Regions from separate parts of the Candidatus Pantoea soli genome, predicted to be linked through region 3. Evidence: predicted binding sites of a transcription regulator. Region 3 holds the regulator's gene; each other region holds the start of a gene.
The links. Region 3 encodes PurR, which represses purine synthesis genes. Its sites were predicted from a motif close to CANGCAAACGTTTGCNTG; they were not measured.

Region 1 (5,834 bases), 890 kb from region 3:
CTTCCACTTCCCGGCCGTGCGCAATCAGTTCTGTCGCGCTCGGCATATCAATGCCGTACACGTTCGGGAAACGAATTTCCGGCGCAGCAGACGCCAGGTACACGCGCTTTGCACCCGCTTCACGCGCCATTTCGATGATCTGCTCGGATGTGGTGCCGCGCACGATGGAGTCATCAACCAGCAGGACGTTTTTATCGCGGAACTCAGCTCGGTTCGCATTCAGCTTGCGGCGAACGGCACTGCGGCGCAGATGCTGGCCCGGCATGATAAAGGTACGGCCCACGTAGCGGTTTTTCACAAAGCCCTGACGGTAAGGCTTATTGAGAATGCGCGCAATTTCCAGAGCGGTATCGGTGGAGGTTTCCGGAATCGGGATCACCACGTCGATATCCAGATCTTCCCATTCGCGGGCGATTTTCTCACCCAGCTTGGTGCCCATGCGCACGCGCGCGCTATAGACGGAGATTTTATCGAGGAACGAGTCCGGACGGGCAAAATAGACATACTCGAACAGGCACGGATTGCTTTTCGGGTTCTCCGCGCACTGCCGGGTGAAAAGCTGGCCCTGCTCGGTGATGTAGACCGCTTCACCTGGCGCGACATCCCGGATAAATTCAAAGCCCAGCGTATCCAGCGCCACGCTTTCAGAAGCCACCATATACTCGACGCGGCCATCGGGAATTTCACGTTTGCCCAGCACCAGCGGACGGATACCGTTGGGATCGCGGAACGCCACCATACCGTGACCGATGATCATCGCCACAACGGCGTAAGCGCCGCGTACCTGCTGATGCACCGCCGCCACGGCGGCAAAAATGTTGTCGGCTTCCAGCGGATAGTGCTGAAAACGATCCAGCTCCTGCGCAAAGATATTGAGCAGAATTTCCGAATCTGAGGTGGTGTTAACATGACGGCGGCCCACTTCGAACAGCTGCTTGCGCAGTTCATGCGCGTTGGTCAGGTTGCCGTTATGCGCCAGCGTGATGCCGTAAGGCGAGTTCACATAGAAAGGCTGCGCTTCAGAGGCGCTGGAGCTGCCTGCTGTCGGATAGCGCACGTGACCAATGCCAATATTCCCCTGCAAACGCTGCATGTGGCGCGCTTCAAACACGTCGCTGACCAGGCCATTGGCCTTGCGCAGACGGAAGCAGTTCAGCGCATCGATGGTACAAATGCCGGCGGCATCCTGCCCGCGGTGCTGCAGCACCGTTAACGCGTCATAGATCGACTGGTTTACTGGCATAAAACCGGTGATACCAACAATACCGCACATGTTGTCATTTCCTCATTAGCCGCACTCCCGATGGTGTCACCGGGGTAAAAAACTCGACGTGCTTTTCAGGTAATCGAAAAACCACCTGATGATGTAACTGAACTGGGGAATGAGTTGAGACTGTTGCCAGTCCGGGCTTTTGGAAAAGCCGGTGAATGTATCAAGGAAGAAAAGAATGGCGGATACAATCAGCACGCCACGCAACGCCCCGAAACAGACCCCCAACACCCTGTCGGTTCCCGACAAGCCGGTTTTTTCAACCAGCGAGCCGATCACATAGTTCACGATGGCCCCCACTATCAGGGTGGCAATGAATAACACCGCAATCGCGATGCCGTTGCGAACCAGTTCGTCGTCAAAACCTGTAAACCAGACTGCAAGGTAGGCGTAATAATGACTGGCGACAAAAAACGCGCATCCCCAGGTAACAAGAGATAAGGCTTCCCGGACAAACCCGCGAATCAGGCTGACCAGAGCCGAAAAACCAACTACCGCAATAATGACGTAATCAATCCAGATCATGAACGCTTCCAGTACAGTGCATTTGCACCCCTGCATCCAGTTCGGGGCGCATTCTAACAGAAAAAGAAAACGTTTGCGTAGGGTTTTCCCGTTCTGCATCCATAAAAAGGGCGATGAAAAAAATTTTCCTCGCCCGGTGCGTAACTCGTTATATAACTAACTGATTTTAAGTGATTTAAACTTTACGCTTCGCTAAAAACCTGAGGCTAAGCCGCGCCTGTTACTGCCATCGGCGCGGCTTATCAGCACCTCAGCGCGTGCTGTACGGCTTAATCACGCCGCCCAGCCCGGAGAGGCTCTGCAGCTCACTCAGTGAACCCTGCAGTTTGGCTTTCGACGCATCCGGCCCTACGTAGATGCGGGTAATCTGCCCCTGCACCGGCGTGGCGGGTACGGTATAGGCGCGATAGCCAGAGAGCCGCAGCTTCGCGACGATCTCACTCACTTTCGCCGCGTTTTTCAGCGCGCCCAGCTGCACCACAAAGGCCTGTCCGGCCGGTTCGCTCTGTTTCGCTGTCTCGGCCGGTTTGGCCGTTTCAGCCGGTTTGCTCTGCTCAACCGGCTTGCTCTGTTCAGCCACTTTTGGCTGTTCAGCCGGCTTCGCCTTCGGCGGCTCAGTCTGCTTCGGTCTGGTCTGCTCTGGCGTTTTCGGCTTCGTCGCTTCTGTCGCTTTCGGCTTCGTCTGCTCTGCCGCTTTTGGCTGCGCTTTCGGCTGAAGCGGCTGATGCACCGGCGGTGGCGTGACCACGCTCGGCGCGCTGTTTTGTACCGGCTGGGCATTGCCGCTGGCAGCGCTGCTTTGCGCCGGGGTCGTGGCCGACGACTGCTGCGCACTGCCCGCGCCTTCCGGCGGCTGCGACGGCAGCGGCTGCGTGACCGGCGGCACCATTTCACTGTCCTGCTGATCGTCCGGTTTGGGCACCAGCGGGATCGCCGCGAACTCTTCTTTATAGTGCTTCTTCTTGCCGTCCAGCAGTCCCGGCAACACGATGACGCCAATCGCCACCAGAATCACGGTACCGACCAGGCGGTTCTGAAACTTACTTGCCACTGCCGTTCTCCGCTGCCATCGATTCCATAACCTGTGCCACGGTGTGGAACGAGCCACACACCAGAATCACATCCTGCGCCTGTGCCTGCTGACGAGCAGCCTGCCAGGCCGCGTCCACACTCGCATACGCGCTGGCAGCATCAAGGTGCGCCATCAGCGCCTGCGCCGACGCGCCGCGCGGGCCGTCCAGCGGCGCGCAGTACCAGCGATCCACCTGCGGTGCCAGCGCCGCCAGCGTACCGGCGATATCTTTGTCATGCAGCATACCCACCACCGCATGCACCGTGCCGTGCGCAGGCAGCTCTGCCAGACGCGAAGCCAGATAGTGGGCGGCGTGCGGATTGTGCGCCACATCCAGGATCACCCGCGGGGCTTCGCTCACCGTCTGGAAACGCCCCGGCAGCAGCGCCTGCGGCAGCGCGGTGCGGATCACCGCCTCGCTGACCGCCAGTCCGGAAGCGCGCAGCGCCGCCAGCGCGGTGGCCGCATTCGGCAGCGGCACCTGCGGCAGCGGCAGGTCACGCAGCGTGCCGTGCGCATCCTGCAGCGTCCAGCGGTCACCCTGCTGCTGCCACTGCCAGTCGCGATTGATCTGCAGCAGCTGCGCCCCTTTCTCCGCCGCCACCTCAGCAATGGTGTGCGGCATCGCGGGCTCGCCGACCACCGCCGGTTTGCCGCGGCGGAACACGCCGGCTTTTTCCCGGCCAATGCTTTCGCGATCCGGGCCCAGCCAGTCGGTATGATCGAGTGCAATGCTGGTAATGACCGCCACGTCAGCATCGACGATATTGGTGGCGTCCAGCCGCCCGCCCAGCCCGACCTCCAGAATCACCACATCAAGCTGCGCGTCGCGGAACAGATTCAGCGCCGACAGGGTGCCAAACTCAAAATAGGTCAGGGAAATGTCGCCCCGTCCGGCTTCAATGGCGGCAAAGCTGGCGCTGTGCAGCGCCTCATCCAGCTCTTCGCCCTGCACGCGCACGCGCTCGGTGTAACGCACCAGATGCGGTGAGCTGTAAACGCCCACGCGGTAGCCCGCCGCCATCAGCAGCGTTTCCAGCGTGCGGCAGGTGGTGCCTTTGCCGTTGGTGCCGGCGACGGTGAAGACAAACGGAGCGGGTTTAAGCAGGTCAAGACGTGCGGCAACGCGTTGAATGCGGTCCAGGCCCAGTTCGATGGCCTGCGAGTGCAGATGTTCAAGATAATGAAGCCACGTGGCCAAAGGCGACGTGGCTTGAGGAAGGTGAAGAGTGTCCATTTGCCCGTTAGCTCTTTACGGTGAAGTGCATGAATAAAAAGGCGCATCACGATGCGCCTTTCCGTTGCCTGTCAGGCTTCGTTGCTCTCCGGCTCAGCCGCAGGCTGATCACCATCCTGCAGCGGCGCTGGCAGGTTCATCATTTTTGCCAGCAGGCTGGCCAGCTTAAAGCGCATTTCCGGACGGCGGATAATCATGTCGATCGCGCCTTTTTCAATCAGGAACTCACTGCGCTGGAAGCCCGGCGGCAGTTTTTCACGTACGGTTTGTTCGATAACGCGCGGGCCGGCAAAGCCGATCAGCGCCTTCGGTTCCGCCACGTTAAGATCGCCCAGCATCGCGAAGCTGGCAGAAACGCCGCCCATGGTGGGATCGGTCAGGACGGAGATGTACGGCAGACCGCGCTCCTGCATTTTCGCCAGCGCAGCGCTGGTTTTTGCCATCTGCATCAGCGACTGCAGGGCTTCCTGCATACGTGCACCGCCACTGGCGGAGAAGCAGATCAGCGGGCAGTTATCTTCCAGTGCCTGCTCGACGGCACGAACAAAGCGCGCACCCACGACCGAACCCATCGAGCCGCCCATAAAGGAGAACTCAAAGGCGGCAGCCACAACCGGCATACCGTGCAGCTGGCCTTTCATGACGATCAGCGCATCTTTCTCGCCGGTGTCTTTCTGCGCAGCCACCAGACGATCTTTATACTTTTTCGAGTCGCGGAATTTGAGCAGATCTTTCGGTTCCAGCTCGCTTCCCAGCTCTACCATCGAACCTTCATCCATCAGGCTATGCAGACGCTCGCGCGCGTGCATACGCATGTGGTGGTCGCACTTAGGGCAGACTTCAAGGTTGCGCTCCAGCTCGGCGCGGTACAGCACCTGGCCACAGCTATCGCATTTTGTCCACACCCCTTCCGGGATGCTGGCTTTGCGCGAAGGCGTGGTAGTGCTTTTATTCAGTATGCGTTCAATCCAGCTCATTGATGACCTTTCTGTTTAATGCTGACCTGGTCCAGTCTTCTCGTTACTGCTGAAATCACCTTCAGCAGGCCGTAAATGTCGCTCATTAAACCACAACCCGTTCACACTGTGGATAAAAATCTGGTAACGGGTTACTGCGGCTTCTGCTGACGCGCCTGGCGGCGGTGACGCCACACTTCAATCACGCCTGGCAGTACCGACACCACGATAATGCCAACAATCAGCAGTTTCAGGTTCTCCTGCACCACCGGCAGATCGCCAAACAGATACCCTGCATAGGAGAACAGCAGTACCCACAGTAGCGCACCCGTTACGTTAAAGAGCGCGAAGTGGCGATACGACATGTGTCCCATGCCGGCCACGAAGGGGGCAAAGGTTCGCACGATTGGGACAAAGCGCGCAAGTATAATGGTCTTGCCGCCGTGGCGATCGTAGAAGGCGTGGGTTTTATCGAGATAACTGCGACGGAAAATTTTCGAATTGGGGTTGCTGAACAGTTTTTCGCCAAACAGCCGGCCAATGGTGTAGTTCACCGCATCGCCCAGCACGGCGGCAATCACCAGCAGCGTCACCATCAGGTGCACGTTGAGATCGTTACCCGGCAGAGCCGCCAGCGCACCTGCCACAAACAGCAGTGAATCCCCCGGCAGGAACGGCGTAACCACCAGACCGGTTTCACAGAACAGAATCAGGAACAGAATGGCGTAAATCCAGACGCCGTACTGCGCCACCAGCTCGGCCAGATGCACATCA
Region 2 (5,834 bases), 980 kb from region 3:
GGTGGGCGACAGGTCCAGGCCGCGCTCGCAAATCTCTTCAAACTCTTCACGGTTATACGCGATACCGCCGCCAGTGCCACCCATGGTAAAGGACGGACGAATAATGCACGGGAAGCCGACCTCTTCTGCCACTTTCAGTGCTTCTTCCATGGTATGAGCGATACCAGAGCGGGCAGTATCCAGACCGATACTCTTCATCGCCACGTCAAAACGACGGCGATCTTCGGCTTTATCAATGGCATCCGCGGTGGCACCAATCATGGTGACACCAAACTCTTCCAGTACGCCCTGGCGTTCCAGCTCCAGCGCACAGTTCAGCGCCGTCTGGCCGCCCATGGTAGGCAGCACGGCATCCGGACGCTCTTTTTCAATGATTTTGCGCACCACTTCCCAGTGGATCGGCTCAATGTAGGTCGCATCGGCCATTTCCGGGTCGGTCATAATGGTCGCCGGGTTGGAGTTCACCAGAATGACGCGGTAGCCCTCTTCGCGCAGCGCTTTACACGCCTGCGCACCGGAGTAGTCAAATTCACATGCCTGGCCAATCACAATCGGGCCAGCGCCAAGGATCAGGATGGATTTTATGTCAGTACGTTTTGGCATCGTGGGCTCCTGATTACTTCGCGTGAGAACGGTAAGCTTCGATCAGTTCGATAAAGTGATCGAACAGCGGCGCCGCATCGTGCGGGCCTGGGCTGGCTTCCGGGTGTCCCTGGAAGCTGAAAGCCGGTTTGTCGGTGCGGTGAATGCCCTGCACCGTCTGGTCAAACAGCGAAACGTGCGTGACGCGCAGGTTGGCCGGCAGGTTGCTGTCATCCACGGCAAAACCGTGGTTCTGTGCAGTGATCATCACCCTGTTGTTATCAAGGTCTTTCACCGGATGGTTGCCGCCGTGGTGGCCCAGCTTCATCTTCACGGTTTTTGCCCCGCTGGCCAGCGCCAGCAGCTGGTGGCCAAGGCAGATGCCGAACACCGGAATCTCGGTTTGCAGAAACGCCTGGATGGCGCGGATGGCGTAATCACAGGGCTCCGGATCGCCAGGGCCGTTTGACAGGAAAATGCCGTCCGGATTGAGCGCCAGAACGTCTTCCGCCGGCGTCTGTGCCGGTACCACCGTCAGGCGGCAGCCGCGATCCACCAGCATACGCAGGATGTTGCGTTTTGCGCCGTAGTCATAGGCCACCACATGGAACGGCAGCGAATCTGCGCGCTGCTGCTCCGGCAGGCCGGCTTTCAGCGTCCAGCTGCCCTGCTGCCAGGCGTAGGTTTCTGCGGTTGTCACTTCTTTTGCCAGATCCATGCCTTTCAGGCCAGGAAACGCCTGTGCCTTTTGCAGCGCCAGCGCAGCATCCGGATTATCACCGGCAATAATGCAGCCATTCAGCGCGCCTTTTTCGCGCAGCAGACGGGTCAGCTTACGGGTATCGATATCGGCAATGCCCACAATGTTATTGCGCTGCAGATACGCTGACAGGCTCTCTTCACTGCGGAAGTTACTGGTAATCAGCGGCAGGTCGCGAATCACGAGGCCCTGAGCATGGATTTGACTGGATTCTTCATCGGCGGCGTTAGCACCAACATTGCCGATATGGGGATAAGTAAGGGTGACGATCTGGCGGGAATAGGAGGGATCAGTGAGGATTTCTTGATAACCGGTCATTGACGTGTTGAAAACGACCTCCCCCACTGCCGATCCCGTTGCCCCGATGGCCCGACCGTGGAATTGGGTTCCGTCTTCCAGAACCAAGAGCGCTGACTTAATCAAAACATCCTCCAGGGAATAAACAGTCACAATATCTGCATATTAATTCAAAATACTGCCCTGAATCAACGTAAAAACCGCCTGACTGCTCGATTTTTGGCAAATTGCGCGCATTCTAATGATCGACCTGCTTATTGTCTACCCTGAGGGGCTATTTTTTTGTGTTTTTCGGGCCTCTGAAGGTAAAAAAGCGAACCAGGCACCAAAAGAGAGAAGTATCACGGGGAAATAATCGGTTGCCTGACTGAAATAACCGAAAAATGTTCGGTCAGGACAGTTAATTTTGACCAAATGGTCAAAATTGGCGTTAAGTAAGCTCTATACACGAGGAAAACATGTAAAAATAACAATCTCATAAATAAAAATAAGCGTAACTGCATTTAATGCATAAAATAAAGGGCAATGATCACATTGCCCTTGTCAATCAACGCATTAATGATTGAAATCACCACATCACGATGGCTCAACACACTTATCAGTTTGTCAGATTCAGCACATCACGCATATCATAAAGCCCGCTTTTACGCGACATAACCCACTCCGCAGCCTTAACGGCACCTTTTGCAAAGGTCATGCGACTGGAAGCCTTGTGCGTAATCTCCACACGTTCGCCAATATCAGCAAACATCGCCGTATGCTCACCAACGATATCGCCGGCACGCACGGTGGCAAAGCCAATTGTCTGCGCTTTGCGCTCACCGGTATGACCTTCCCGGGCGTACACGGCGTGCTCATCCAGCTTCCACTTCATCGCGTCGGCAATCGCTTCCCCCATCGCCAGCGCGGTGCCGGAAGGGGCATCGACTTTATGACGATGATGCGCTTCGGTAATTTCGATATCGGCGTAGTCCCCCATCACCTTTGCTGCCTGCTGCAGCAGGTTCAGCACCAGATTCACCCCGACGCTGAAGTTAGCCGCAAACACAATACCGATGTCATCGGCAGCGGCACGAATCGCCGCTTTACCTGCCTCATCAAAGCCGGTGGTGCCGATCACCATTGCCTTCCGGTGCTGACGACAGAACGCCAGATACTCCAGCGTGCCTTCCGGACGGGTAAAATCAATCAGCACGTCAAAATCATCGACTACGCTCAGCAGATCGTCGGTGATGATCACGCCGGTTTTCCCAATACCCGCCAGTTCGCCGGCATCCACGCCCAGCAGCGAAGCGCCGCTGCGTGCCAGTGCCGCTCCCAGCGTAACGCCTTCCGCCTGGTGTACGGCCTCAATCAGATTGCGTCCCATGCGACCCGGTGCGCCCACAATAGCAATGCGGATTTCACTCATATTTATTCATTCCTGATACAAAACTATGCATGCAAAGCGTAAACAGGTTAACGGTCAGATAACCGTCACGCCACAATAAAAAAGGGATATAAGAATTTCACGACAGCCCTGGTGCATTATCAGTAAAAGCAATCCTGCCCGCGGCGGGGCGGATAACAGATAAAGAAAAGGCCGAACTGCGTCGGCCTGTTGATTATGCTGATAAACCTTTACTGCACCTCGCGCACATCCACGCGCAGCTCTTTCGGCACTTCAAAGACAATGTTCTCTTCGCGGCCAATCAGCTCAACGGCGGCATCACCGCCCAGTTCACGCAAACGCTGAATCACCTGCTGCACCAGAATATCCGGTGCGGACGCGCCGGCGGTGACACCGATGCATTTTACGCCGGTCACCCACTCTTCCTGAATGTCATCTGCTGAATCAATCAGCTTCGCCAGACGCCCGGCACGCTGTGCCAGCTCCGCCAGGCGGTTGGAGTTGGATGAATTTTTTGAGCCAACCACCAGCACCACTTCTGCATCCTGAGCCAGCACGCGCACGGCTTCCTGACGGTTAGTGGTGGCGTAGCAGATATCGTCTTTGCGTGGCCCGATAATGGCCGGAAAGCGCTGGCGCAGCGCGTCAATGACGTCTGAGGTATCGTCGACGGACAGGGTGGTCTGCGTCATGAAGCACAGGTTGTTCTCATCTTTTACCGTCAGCTTAAACACGTCCTCCGGTGACTCCACCAGATACATGCCACCGTTGGGGTTGCTGTACTGCCCCATGGTCCCTTCCACTTCCGGATGGCCGGCATGACCGATCAAAATCGCTTCTACCCCTTTACGGCTGGCGCGTGCCACTTCCATATGCACCTTGGTCACCAGCGGACAGGTGGCGTCGAACAGCATCGTCAGGCTGCGCGCTTTGGCTTCCGCGCGAACCGCCTGAGATACACCGTGGGCAGAGAAGATCAGAATCGCGTTATCCGGCACTTCGCTGATCTCTTCGATAAAGATGGCCCCGCGCTCGCGCAGGCTACTGACCACATAACGGTTATGCACCACTTCATGGCGCACATAGATGGGCGCGCCATACATCTCCAGCGCGCGCTCAACAATACTGATAGCGCGGTCCACGCCTGCGCAGAAACCGCGGGGGTTAGCTAACAGGATTTGCATCGCCTGCCTCCAGCGCCGGATTAACCTCCAGCACCTCAATGTCAAAAGTAATTCGCTGGCCGGCCAGCGGATGGTTAAAGTCTACGGTGATCGAATCGCCCGAGACTTCCCGGATAACGCCAGGCATTTCGCTGCCACCGATGCCGGTGAACAGCATAATCGTGCCCACTTCCGGCTCACCCGCATCAATAAAGTCACGACGCGAGAAATACTGGATCAGGTCCGGACTGGCCGCGCCAAATGCCTCTTCCGGCGCCAGCGTAAACGTATGCCGATCGCCCGCCTGCCGTCCCAGCAGCTCCTGCTCCAGCCCGGCTGACAGGCTGCCATCGCCCAGACGAAACAGCGCGGGCTTGCCATTGGCGCGCGTGGATTCGGCGGTTGAGCCATCTTCCAGCTTAAGTGTGAAGTGCACCAGCAGCGCGCTATCGCGCTGGACTTTCTCTGACATGACTTACCCTTTTTTCTGTCTGTCGTGGTTTTCCGTCCGGTCACTACAGTACAAAGCCTGACCCCTGCTGGCGTCAGGCTTGCGACCGGTAATTTACGTCCGAAAACGCACTATTTCTGCAGCGCTTTTTTACTGCCGGGGCTGAGAAACCCTTCCAGCACCACCAGCGCCGCACCGATGCAGATTCCGCAATCGGCGATGTTGAAGGTGGCGAAGTGCCAGTCACCGATGTAGAAGTCGATAAAATCGACCACGAAACCGTGCCAGGCGCGATCAAACAGGTTTCCCAGCGCCCCGCCAATAATCAGCGCGTAGGCAATGTTTGTGAGCTTATTGCTGACGTGGTTGCGATACATCATCACCACCAGCGCCACGACGATGGCAATCGCGATACCCGCGAAGAACCAGCGCTGCCAGCCGCCTTTGTCCGCCAGGAAACTGAACGCTGCGCCGTAGTTATGCGCGTAGAACAGATTCAGAAACGGCATCAGCGGCTGCGTTTCGTGCAGCATCATGTTGTTCATGATCCACTGTTTGCTGGCGAAGTCGATGACGATCACCACCAGCACCACCCACAACCAGCGCAATCCGGTAGAGCCAGGTTTGTTCATCAGGCAAACTTCCGCGCTTCGCCGTTGCCGGCTACGTTGGTATAGCAACGTCCGCAGATCGCCGCATGCTCCGGGTTCTGGCCGACGTCGGTAGTGTAATGCCAGCAGCGCGGGCATTTCTCGCCTTCTGCTTTATGCAGCGCAATTTTCAGACCTTTTAACAGCTCACTCTGCTGCGCTTCGTCGCTGGCCGTCACGTAGTCGGCCACGATCGCGCCCGAGGTCAGCAACACAAAACGCAGCTCATCGCCCAGCGCCTGCAGCTTCGCTGCCAGCCCGGCATCAGCGTACAGCGTCACGCTGGCTTCCAGCGCGCCGCCAATGCGTTTGTCGCTGCGCGCCTGCTCGATCACTTTGTTGACTTCGCTACGCACTTTCAGCAGCTCTGCCCAGTAAGCATCATTCAGCGCTTCGTTGTCTGCCAGACCAAACAGGCCTTCGTACCACTCTTCGGTAAAGACATACGGCGCACGCTCGCCCGGCAGGTAGCCCCAGATTTCATCTGCGGTAAAGGACATGATCGGTGCCATCCAGCGTACCAGCGCTTCTGCGATATGCC
Region 3 (5,834 bases):
GCGATCGACCACCAGCGCCTGCCAGCTCACCGCTGCCGCACACACGCCAACCGCCTGGATAAAGCGCAGCGCCAGCATCAGCCAGACATCGCTGACCCACAACATCGCGAGGCAACTGACGGCAAACAGCGTCAGGCCAGCCAGCAGCACCGGTTTGCGGCCAATGCGGTCTGACAGGGCACCCCACAATACCTGAGCACAGGCAAAGCCGCCCAGGAACACACTGAGGCTGGCACTGATGGTACCGGGGGCGGTCGCGAAATCGCGCTGCATATCGCCAAACGCTGGCAGATACATATCCGTGGCGAGAAAGCCAAGCATACTCAGCACGGCCAGATAGGGCAGAAATCCTTTTGATGACAACATAGTGATTCTCATTCGACAGGGTGAACGGCGGGCAGTGTAAAAGGGTGCAGCCAGCTTTGTGAAACGCTAATATTTGCATTGTGCTATCAAAATTTTTGCAGGCAAAAAAATGTGGTCTGAATACGCTTTGGAAGTGGCCGATGCGGTTGCGCGCACGGGCAGCTTCAGCGCCGCAGCGCAGGAGCTGCACCGCGTGCCTTCTGCCATCAGCTATACCGTGCGCCAGCTGGAAAGCTGGCTGGCGGTGCCGCTGTTTGAACGCCAGCACCGGGAAGTGGTGCTGACGCCGGCTGGCGAGCATTTTGTGCGCGAAGGACGATCTGTTATCAAAAAAATGCTGGCAACCCGCCGCCAGTGTCAGCAGCTGGCCAACGGCTGGCGCGGTCAGCTGAGTATCGCCGTGGACTGCATTGTCAAACCGCAGCGTACGCGACAGCTGGTGAAGGATTTTTATCGTCATTTTCCCGATATGGAGTTGATCATCAGTTACGAAGTGTTCAACGGCGTGTGGGATGCGCTGGCTGACGGGCGCGTTGACGTGGCGATTGGCGCGACGCAGGCGATTCCGGTGGGCGGTCGTTTTGCCTTTCAGGATATGGGGGCGCTTAACTGGCGCTGCGTGGTCAGCCCCGATCACCCGCTGGCTGGCAGCACACAGCTTGACGACGAGACGCTGCGCGCCTGGCCGTCGCTGGTGCTGGAAGACACCTCGCGCGCCTTACCGCGCCGCATGACCTGGACGCTGGATAACCAGCGCCGGCTGGTGGTGCCGGAGTGGGAAACCGGGCTGGACTGTCTGCAGGCCGGCTTGTGCGTGGGCATGATCCCCGGCCATTTAGCGCGGCCGCTGCTGGACAGCGGCGCCCTGACGGAACTGACGCTGCCGCAGGCTTTTCCGGACAGCCCCTGCTGTGTCAGCTGGTCAGAACAGGGTGACTCACCGGCGCTGGACTGGCTGCTGAGTTATCTGGGGGATGCGGAAACGCTGAACCAGGAATGGCTCAGCGAGACGCGCACTTAACGGCGATAGTCGCGGAACGGGCCATCCGCGACCGAACGGCGTTCAATCAGCGTAGGCTGCACTTCAATGGTTTGCGGCTCTTCGCGCTTGCTGGTAATGCGATCCAGCAGCATCTCAAGCGCTTTTTCCCCCAGCTGGGCTTTGGGCTGATGGACCGTGGTCAGCGCGGGCGTGAAGTAGCGCGCGTTGCGCACGTTATCGTAACCGATGACGGAAATATCCTGCGGCACGCGCAGCCCCATCTCATCAGCCGCACAGATTGCGCCCATCGCCATGATGTCACCGCCGCAGAACACGGCAGTAGGGCGCTGCTTCTGGTTGAGGATCTGCTGCATCGCCTGATAACCGGATTCCGGCTCAAAGTCGCCCTGCACAATCCACTCCTGACGCACGGTAATGCCCGCTTCATGCATCGCCTGTAAAAAACCAGCGTGGCGTCCGCCCCCGGTATTGCGTTCCATCTGGCCCGGAATCGCCCCGATATCACGGTGGCCGCGCTCAATCAGATAGCGTCCGGCGAGATAGCCGCCGTGAAACGCATTATCCTGCACGGTATCGGTAAAATCGCCGCGCGATTCGCCCCAGTCCATCACCACCATGGGAATGTTACGGTTCTCTTCCAGCATCTGCAGCAGATCGTCCGGATACTCTGAGCACATCACCAGCAGCCCGTCCACGCGTTTTTGCGCCATCATCGACAGATAGGCGCGCTGTTTTTGCAGGTCGTTATGCGCGTTACCGAGGATCAGGGTATAACCGCGGTCAAAACAGTGATTTTCCACCGCTTCGATAATCTCGGCAAAATAGGGCGCTTCGCTGGAGGTGGCCAGCAGCCCCAGCGTTTTGGTGTGGTTCACCTTCAGACTGCGCGCCACGGCGCTGGGTGAATAGTGCAGTGCTTTGATCGCTTCCCATACGGCGTTGCGCGTCTCTTCAGCAACGAAGCGCGTTTTGTTGATGACATGCGAAACCGTGGTGGTTGAGACACCGGCGCGTTTCGCCACATCTTTAATTGTTGCCATCTGAATGGTACTCCTGGGCTTATCGCAACTTACTGATAAGTATATTGTTAAACGTTTGCGTCTGCGAAGGGTATTTTACCCCGTTTTGGCCGGAAAACCGGCGTTTCAGGGGCAAAGAAAACGCGTTCGCAGGCTGTCAATGCAGCATGCGCAAAACCTGTTGCGCAACGAAAGGCGGCGATTCTAGCAAGCTGGCGCGGATAACACGAGATTTTTGCCGGTTGCTGTGCGAAAATTCTTTAACCATGATAACAGTGTGGCTATGGAGCAAGGATGAGTACGGAGATGAAGCTGGCGTTAATGACCACGGTCGCGGCGCTGATGATGATTGTGGCCTTCAGTTTTACGGCAATTCTGCACTAATAAAAAAGCCGGCGCTGAGCAACAGCCGCCGGCTTTTCTTTGCTTGCTTGCGCAACGCAACGCTTAGCGAATGGTTTTAGGTGTCATCATGCGGCGCGCGCCTACATAGTGTTTCTGCCAGTAATCTTCGCTTAGCGCACTGATTTGAATATCTTTACCGGTACGCGGCGACTGAATGAACTTGCCGTTGCCCAGATAGACGCCGACGTGATCGGCAGCACCGCGGTTATTAATGCGGAAGAAGACCAGATCGCCTTTCTCCAGCAGCTCGCGTTTGATCGGGGCCGCATCGCGCAGATGATACATTTCATTGGCGGTGCGCGGCAGTTTGAATTTGACGAGGTCTTTATAGGCGTACCACACCAAACCGCTGCAATCGAAACCGGTATGCGGCGAGGTGCCGCCCCACTGATAAGGCTTACCCAGCTGTCCCATCAGTTTATTCATCGCCGTTTCACGCGCTTTCTGATAGCGCAGGCGGTGAGACTTGCTCATTTTAATGCCGGTCAGGCCCTGAACCTCGTCATCGGCCTCTGCCGCGGCAGCGGCTTTCGCCAGGCGCTGATGACCATATTTTTTACCGCTGAGTTTCAGGGGGGCGCGACGGCTGGTGGTTTTCTGCAGTGCGGTGGCGGTTTTCTGCTGCTTTTTTAGTTTAAATTTCTGCACCGACGTCAGACGGGATTTTTTTGTGGTGGTCTTCACCGGACGTCGCTTGCGGCGCTCATCGTCACGCGCACTTTTTTTCTCAGTCTTCTGCAGACTGGCATTAACCGGCGTGTGCGGGGATGCAGAAGCCACATTAACGAACAGTTGGGCAAAAGCCAGTATGAAAAGCGTAATCAGTAAACGCATAGTCCGGTTACAGGTTAAGCAGGCTGCTCAGGCACAGGCTGCGGAAAAGTTAGAAAAATCTGATCAAAAATCAGAGCCAGGGCAATTCTAATCCACTTTTTTTCTAAAAGGTAAGGGCTTTTTCCATTAATCTGTTACGGCACTGAATTTGTGGCAAAAATGAGCGATTTCAGCCGGTTAAGCCAGCGAAATTATTGCTAATTATTAATTGATTAATGCCTGTTAATGATATGAAAATGTTATCGTTCAGTCATCCGCTTAACAAAGATGGCGATCGCACTGTCGCGGGGCAAAATCCCGTTTTCAGTCGCGGGGCGAAGTCGCTACAATAAACAAACACGAAGTGAAGGATTAAGGAAGGCAAAAATGAGTACTGTTGAAAAAATTCAGCGCCAGATCGCAGAAAACCCGATCCTGCTGTATATGAAAGGGTCGCCAAAGCTGCCAAGCTGCGGCTTCTCTGCGCAGGCGGTGCAGGCGCTGTCTGCCTGTGGTGAGCGCTTCGCGTATGTGGATATCCTGCAGAATCCGGATATCCGTGCTGAATTACCTAAGTACGCTAACTGGCCAACATTCCCGCAGCTGTGGGTGGATGGTGAACTGGTCGGCGGCTGCGACATCATCGTCGAAATGTTCCAGCGTGGCGAACTGCAGCCACTGATCAAAGAGACCGCTGAGAAACACAAAGAAGCGGAATAAGCGAAGCGAAAGCGCTATAAAGGCCGACCTCTGTCGGCCTTTTTCTTTTCTGCGCAGTCAGAGGGCGGCGTCGTCTTCGGCCGGTGCTTCCTGCATCGCCAGCGGCCAGCCGCCCAGACGTTTCCAGCGATTCACCAGCTCACAAAACAGGATGGCTGTCTGCTCGGTGTCATACAGGGCAGAGTGCGCCTGCGTGCTGTCAAACGCCATTCCCGCCGCAATACAGGCTTTTGCCAGCACCGTTTGCCCCAGCACCAGACCGCTAAGCGCCGCGGTATCAAAAGTGGCGAACGGATGGAACGGATTCCGCTTCAGACCGGCACGCTCTGCCGCCGCCATCAGAAAGCTGTGATCGAAGGTGGCATTGTGCGCCACAATGATGGCGCGGTTACAGCCGCTCTCTTTGGTGCCTTTGCGCACCATCTTGAAGATGGCGTGCAGCGCTTCGTATTCACTCACCGCACCGCGCAGCGGGTTGGTGGGATCAATACCGGTAAAGGCCAGCGCATCCGGATTCAGAATCGCGCCTTCAAATGGCTCCACGTGAAAATGCAGGGTTTCATCACGCTGCAGCCAGCCCTCTTCATCCATTTTGAGCGTGATCGCGGCGATCTCCAGCAGGGCATCGGTTTTGGCGTTGAAACCGGCGGTTTCCACGTCAATGACCACAGGGTAGAAACCACGGAAGCGTTGATGAAGGGCATTCAGGGCGTTCGATTCAGACATCAGGATCTCATAGCAGGCAATAAGGCAGCGCGCATTATGGCAAAAATTGCCGGAGGGTGCAGCAGGAGAGGGAGATCAGCCTGCAAATTAGCAGGCTGAGAGGCGGCATCAGTTGCCGAGGCCGTTACCGGCGTGCTTGTTTTCGATCAGCTCGATTTTGTAACCATCCGGATCTTCGACAAACGCAATCACCGTGGTACCGCCTTTCACCGGGCCGGCTTCGCGCGTTACGTTGCCGCCGGCGCTGCGGATGCGTTCGCAGGTTTCCGCCACGTTATCCACGCCAAGCGCGATATGTCCATACGCATTGCCGAGGTCATATTTATCTACGCCCCAGTTGTAGGTCAGCTCAATCACCGCGCCTTCGCTCTCTTCGGTGTAGCCAACAAACGCCAGGGTGTATTTGTATTCGCTGTTTTCGCTCTGGCGCAGAACGCGCATGCCCAGTACGCGGGTGTAAAAATCAATTGAGCGCTGCAGATCGCCAACGCGTAACATGGTGTGAAGTAAACGCATAACATCCTCTTTTTTGACAAGTCGTCTGGTGTGACAAAACGCTAAGTATAGCGAGTAAATGCCCGCTATAAGCAAAACCGCCGCACAGCAGGTGCGGCGGCAAAACGCTTACAGCGTCGGGTAATCAGTGTAACCTTCTGCACCGCCGCCATAGAAGCTTTCCGGGCGCTGCGGATTAAGCGGGGCGTCCTGTTGCAGGCGCGCCACCAGATCCGGGTTAGCAATGAAGTCGCGGCCAAACGCCACGGCATCGATCAGACCACGGG
Region 4 (5,834 bases), 770 kb from region 3:
GTTCATCCAGCATTAATATTTCCGGCTGCGTTAATAACCAGCGTCCGATAATCACTTTCTGCTGGTTTCCGCCAGAAAGCGATCCAATCTGGGTGTGATGTCCCGGCGTTTTCACGCGCATCGAATCAATGACCCACTGGGTATCACTTTTCATGCGTTTATTATCCAGCAGGCCGATACTGGATCGATATTTCTTGATATTGGAGATCAGCGAGTTGAAACCAATATCCAGATAGGCATAAATGCCGGTCGAACGACGCTCTTCCGTCACCAGCGCGAAACCGTGGTTAATGGCTTCGTTGGCGCTGTGGTTATTGATCGCTTTACCGTGCAGCTTAATGGTGCCGCCCGATTTTTCACGAATGCCAAACAGCGTTTCCACGATATCGGTACGTTTTGCCCCTACCAGCCCGGCAATGCCGAGAATCTCCCCTTTGTGCAGGTCAAACGAAACATCGCGGATTGACGGCTGCCGCAGCGACGTCAGGTTGCGCACTTCCAGAATCACTTCGCCCGGCACGTTGGACTTGTCCGGGAAACGCTGGTTCAGCGAACGGCCGACCATCATGGCGATGATCTTATCCATGTCCAGCCCGTCCAGCGGCTGGGTGGCGATCCACTGTCCGTCACGTAAAATGGTGATTTCGTCGCACAGCTGGAAAATCTCTTCCATCTTGTGTGAGATATACACGATGCCGCAGCCGCGATCTTTCAGCTTACGGATAATGGTGAACAGATGATTAACTTCTTTTTCGGTCAGCGAGGAAGTGGGCTCATCCATAATGACGATTTTTGCGTCATAGGAGAATGCTTTGGCAATCTCAATCATCTGCATCTGAGAAACAGACAGATTGGCCACTTTATCGCGCGGATCGATATCAATATCTAATTCTTCAAAAATCGCTTTGGTATCGCGATACATTTTATCCTGATCGACAAATACGCCTTTGCGTGGATAACGGCCAAGCCACATGTTATCCATGACGCTGCGCTGCAGCACCAGGTTTAATTCCTGATGCACCATCGATACGCCATTTTCCAGCGCTTCTTTCGAACTGGTAAAATCGATTTCTTTACCCTGAAAAAGAATGCTCCCCGCATCCTTCTTATAAATTCCAAACAGGCATTTTAATAACGTGGATTTCCCGGCGCCGTTTTCACCCATTAAGGCATGGACGGAGTGCGGCCGCACTTTTAAATTCACATTATCTAAGGCTTTCACCCCTGGAAATGATTTCGAGACATTCGTCATCTCCAGCAGATATTCACGCTGTGTGGTCGGATTCTCACTGGCCATAATTTACCTGGCTAAAAATTGCGTTGGTCAGATGCAATAAGGCGCGGCAAAAAGGCCGCGCCTGCTGCGAATTACTTCACAAACTGAGACAGATTATCTTTATCAACCGGTACGTAAGGTACGCGTACGACTTTATCTTCCATCTTGAAGTTGGTGCCAGCGGTAGGTTCTTTGCCGTTTGCCAGGTTGTTAGCAATATCCAGCGTGGCTTTCGCCTGGTTTTCCGCATCGTTCAGCACGGTACCGGCCATCGCACCGGATTTCACCAGCACCAGCGCTTCTGGCAGGGCATCGACACCGAACACCGGAATGCTGGTTTTGTTGTGGGCTTTCAGGGCTTCAACCGCACCCATCGCCATGGCGTCGTTGTTCGCGATGATCACTTCAATTTTGTTGGCGTTCGGGCCAGAGAGCCAGGCATCAACTTTATCTTTTGCCTGTGCGGTATCCCACATGGCGGTATCCATAGCCAGCTGCTGGGTTTTGATGCCGTCTTTGTTCAGGGTATCAATCACGTATTTGGTACGGGCTTCAGCGTCCGGATGGCCCGGCTCCCCTTTCAGCAGCACGAACTGAATCTGACCATCTTTGTTCAGATCCCAAGCCGGGGTGGCTTTCCAGTGCTTCTCAATCAGCTCGCCCTGTTTGATGCCGGACTCTTTCGAGTCAGTACCGACATAGTAGGCTTTCGGATAGCTGGCCAGGACGCGTGCGTTAGGCTCTTTGTTGAAGAACACAACCGGTACGTCGTTGGCTTTGGCTTTGTCGATCACGACCGCAGCGGCGGCCGGGTCTACCAGGTTGATGGCCAGCGCTTTCACGCCCTTAGCCATCAGCACGTCAATCTGGTCGTTTTGTTTGGACTGGTCGTTCTGCGAGTCATTCATCAGCAGCTGAATGCCGCCGATGGCTTTCGCTTCTTTCTCAATGTCCTTGCGCACCATCGACATAAAGTTGTCGTCATATTTGTAAATGGTCACGCCAATGCGGGTATCAGCGGCGTGCGCGGTTGCACCAAACATCATGCTGGCAACCAGTGCTGTGAGCGTGAAAACCTTCTTATTCATGGTATCTCCGGTTTTTTATGCAGGGTATTTCATCGCACCATCTTGCCTGCGGGCAGACAGCGCAGTCGGTTGAAACGCTATTGTATGGGGCTGGCGCTAACGCAAAGCCGGACCACCATGGCTATCCTGACTTCCCTGTACGTAAACGCTTCCTGAAGAGTGTTATGAACCATTTCAATCGGCTACTGAAACCTGACCGGAAGAGGAGATGCCGGCGTTACATAATGTTTCAGTCCGGTAAGACGCTGCCATCATAGTGAGCGCCCTGTTAATTAACTGTGAATACAATCACAGATTGGAAACGGTTACATGGCGCCATCGCCTGAATTAGTGACCGACTCCACAATTTGCCGCTGCGCCACGGAATGACGCCGCACCAGGGTGGGCATGAAGCAGTGTGAAGCGTGCGGATCCAGCTCTCCCGCCGCGCCGCGCAGCGCCAGCTCAGTGGCCAGTTTTGCCATTGAAACAATGGGATAGCGCACCGTAGTCAGCTGCGGATCGGTGTAACGCGAAATAGGAATGTCATCAAAGCCGATGACGGAGAAATGCTGCGGTACCTGAATGCCGTTGTCTTTCAGCGCTGTCAGCGCCCCGGCCGCCATGCCGTCGTTATAGGAGAAGACTGCCGTAAGATGCAGATTGCGCCCCAGCAGTTCCACCATTGCGGCTTCCCCGCCCTGCATATCCGGTTCAGCATGGGCGATCCAGGCTTCTGGCGGACGAATACCCTGCTCTGCCAGCGCCTGCAGCCAGCCGTCGCGGCGCTGCGTGACATCCTCTATCGGATGGCAGGAGCTGAGATAGCCGATGCGCTGATGGCCCTGCTGTAACAGCATGCGGGTGGCCACCTGTGCGCCGGTGACGTTATCCAGACAGACGCAGCGGTGCGCGTAACCGGCAATTACCCGGTTTATCAGGATCATACCGGGCACCTGATCCATAAATTGCGTGAGCTCAGCGTCTGAAAGCGTTTTCGCGTGCACCACCAGCGCGTTGCAGCGCTGGCGGATCAGTACTTCAATCGCATGACGTTCCTTCTCCTCCTGATGCCAGGAGTTGCTGATTAGCACATGCTTCTGCACGCGCTGCGCCACGGTATCCACCGCTTTGACCAGCGCGCCGAAGAAGGGATCGGAGACATCCATGACTACCACGCCAATCGTATCGCTGACCTGAGTGGCAAGCGCCTGGGCGTTGGCGTTAGGACGATAGCCCAGCGATTCAACCGCCTGCAGCACAGCGTCGCGGGTTTCAGAGGTCACTGCACTGCTGTTATTGAGCACACGTGAGACGGTGGCAACGGACACACCGGCCTGACGGGCGACATCACGGATCGTTATCATGCAGCTGTTCCACAGAGGAAGAATAGGCGCGCCTGGCGCGTAACGGCGCTATTCTGGCAGGGCGCTGCCCTGCGCTGCGTGAATTACGTCACAGGGATGAAAACGGTTACATCGCTTTCTGTCGCCTTTGTGATGAACATCATTATCTGATGACGGAGGAATTACCGGGTTTACCTGCCGCCAGCCGGGTCAGCCTGCGCCACAGCCACTCCAGCGGCCCCTGGGGAAAGCGCTGCAGCCAGAGTACCGAGAACAGGATATTGACCAGCCAGATAGCAGGTACCCATGCCAGCAGCTGCAGGCGGCTGAAACTCATAAACAAGCCCATGTGGTAAAACAGCGTGGTGCAGATCAGCGTCTGCAGCAGATAGTTACTCAGCGCCATGCGACCGACGCACTGAAGGGCATGACTGATACGCGTGGCGGCAATGGCAGGCCAGAAGCCCAGACAGAGCGCGGCGTACCCCAGGCTGATAAACGGACTGGCGAGATCGCGCGGTATCTGCAGGTAAAAGGCGGTCCAGCGGAAATCCCATCCCAGCTGCCACTGGGCGACGATACCCGGAATGGCGAGCAACCAGCCGGTGCCCAGCAGCAGCAGTGCCGCACGGCGGTAGTGCGGCAGGCTGAACTGGCCGCGCAGCCAGCCGTTGCGCATCAGCGCACCGCCGATCAGCATCAGCCCGGCCAGTTGCCAGCCATACTGCGACGCCAGCGCCATCAGGCCGGATGAGAGATGGTCAAGGCGATTCTGAATCGCTTCCCAGCCGCCGGTAAGTTTCCAGTAACGTTCGTATTCCAGATCGGCCGCGCCCGGCAGCCATGAGCGCGTCGTCTGCGTTCCGGCGAGCAAACCAAATATCAGCAGTACGGCACAGCCCACCAGATAGAGCAGGATGCCGGTGTGCAACAGCGCCCGTTCTGCGGGCGCGTCGCGCAGCATGCGCCAGACAATCAGCCCAATCAGCCCGTAATCCAGCAGGATATCGCCTTCCCAGAAAAACACGCCGTGAATAAACCCCATGAACACCAGCAGCGTCAGGCGGGAAGCGATCCAGCGGCTGCCACGCGGCGCCTGCAGGTACAGTCCGGCACCAAACAGCAGCGCGAAAAGGGTCAGAAACTTCAGCTGGGCGAAGGCATCCAGAATCGCCCACGTCCAGGCGTCCGCAGGCGCGATTGAGCCCTGCCACGCCGGGTTAAGATAGGCTGCAGAGGGTAATGCGAAGCCGGTAATGTTCAGCAGCAGGATGCCGAGAATGGCGCAACCACGAATGAAATCCAGCGCAGGATAGCGTTGCATTGAGCAGGCCTTAAGCGGGAAAAAGCACAGGCGGCCGGGAAGCCGCCTGCGGGATTAGCTGTGACGCACCGCGCGCAGGAACTCCTGACGCGTGTTCTGGCTGGATTTAAACAAGCCGCCCAGCGAGGTGGTGGTGGTGGCGCTGGTGGCATCCTTCACTCCGCGCGCTTTAACGCAGTAGTGCACTGCGTCAATGGAAACCGCCACGTTATTGGTGCCCAGCAGTGTCTGCAGCGCCACCAGCACCTGCTGGGTCAGGCGCTCCTGCACCTGCGGACGCTGCGCAAAGAACTGTACAATGCGGTTGATTTTCGACAGGCCTATCACCTTGTCTTTTGGAATATAGGCCACCGTGGCCTTGCCATCGATGATCACAAAATGGTGTTCGCAGGTGCTGGTCAGGGTGATATCGCGTACCGTCACCATCTCATCTACTTTCATCTTGTTTTCAATGACGGTGATTTTCGGGAAGTTGGCGTAATCGAGGCCAGAGAAAATCTCATCCACATACATTTTGGCGATGCGGTGTGGCGTTTCCATCAGGCTGTCATCTTCCAGATCCAGATTCAGCAACTGCATGATTTGCGTCATGTGACCGGCGATCTCGCGCTTACGCGTTTCGTCGTCCATATCGCGCACCGGGGCGCGTAATGGCGTTTCCAGGCCACGCGCCAGCAGCGCTTCGTGAACCAGGGCGGCTTCCTGACTTAGGGTGCTCATCGTACTCATTCTCCGGCAGGTGGTGCGCCCGCAGATCTGCGCCTGCGGGGGAAATTCTGAGCGCGTATTGTGAAACACAACGCGCGCTTAATCCAGCAATC

Region 1: the regulator PurR is predicted to act here: its motif matches at 1,858-1,875, upstream of cvpA (colicin V production protein).
Region 2: the regulator PurR is predicted to act here: its motif matches at 1,988-2,005, upstream of carA (glutamine-hydrolyzing carbamoyl-phosphate synthase small subunit).
Region 4: the regulator PurR is predicted to act here: its motif matches at 3,806-3,823, upstream of galS (HTH-type transcriptional regulator GalS).

What each region holds. Positions count from the first base shown of each region.
Region 1 is NZ_CP032702.1:2,549,833-2,555,666, forward strand. Features, by position in the region: gene purF (amidophosphoribosyltransferase) at 1-1,273, opposite strand, end outside; gene cvpA (colicin V production protein) at 1,310-1,795, opposite strand; gene dedD (cell division protein DedD) at 2,046-2,846, opposite strand; gene folC (bifunctional tetrahydrofolate synthase/dihydrofolate synthase) at 2,836-4,104, opposite strand; gene accD (acetyl-CoA carboxylase, carboxyltransferase subunit beta) at 4,176-5,081, opposite strand; gene D8B20_RS11850 (DedA family protein) at 5,213-5,834, opposite strand, start outside.
Region 2 is NZ_CP032702.1:676,756-682,589, reverse strand. Features, by position in the region: gene carB (carbamoyl-phosphate synthase large subunit) at 1-603, opposite strand, end outside; gene carA (glutamine-hydrolyzing carbamoyl-phosphate synthase small subunit) at 617-1,765, opposite strand; gene dapB (4-hydroxy-tetrahydrodipicolinate reductase) at 2,238-3,050, opposite strand; gene ispH (4-hydroxy-3-methylbut-2-enyl diphosphate reductase) at 3,260-4,213, opposite strand; gene fkpB (FKBP-type peptidyl-prolyl cis-trans isomerase) at 4,194-4,664, opposite strand; gene lspA (signal peptidase II) at 4,775-5,275, opposite strand; gene ileS (isoleucine--tRNA ligase) at 5,275-5,834, opposite strand, start outside.
Region 3 is NZ_CP032702.1:1,660,031-1,665,864, forward strand. Features, by position in the region: gene punC (purine nucleoside transporter PunC) at 1-366, opposite strand, end outside; gene punR (DNA-binding transcriptional activator PunR) at 476-1,387, shown strand; gene purR (HTH-type transcriptional repressor PurR) at 1,384-2,409, opposite strand; gene cydH (cytochrome bd-I oxidase subunit CydH) at 2,683-2,772, shown strand; gene D8B20_RS07765 (C40 family peptidase) at 2,836-3,627, opposite strand; gene D8B20_RS07770 (Grx4 family monothiol glutaredoxin) at 3,994-4,326, shown strand; gene rnt (ribonuclease T) at 4,384-5,052, opposite strand; gene gloA (lactoylglutathione lyase) at 5,161-5,568, opposite strand; gene D8B20_RS07785 (alkene reductase) at 5,677-5,834, opposite strand, start outside.
Region 4 is NZ_CP032702.1:2,430,061-2,435,894, forward strand. Features, by position in the region: gene mglA (galactose/methyl galactoside ABC transporter ATP-binding protein MglA) at 1-1,297, opposite strand, end outside; gene mglB (galactose/glucose ABC transporter substrate-binding protein MglB) at 1,369-2,364, opposite strand; gene galS (HTH-type transcriptional regulator GalS) at 2,670-3,710, opposite strand; gene yeiB (DUF418 domain-containing protein YeiB) at 3,853-5,013, opposite strand; gene folE (GTP cyclohydrolase I FolE) at 5,068-5,733, opposite strand.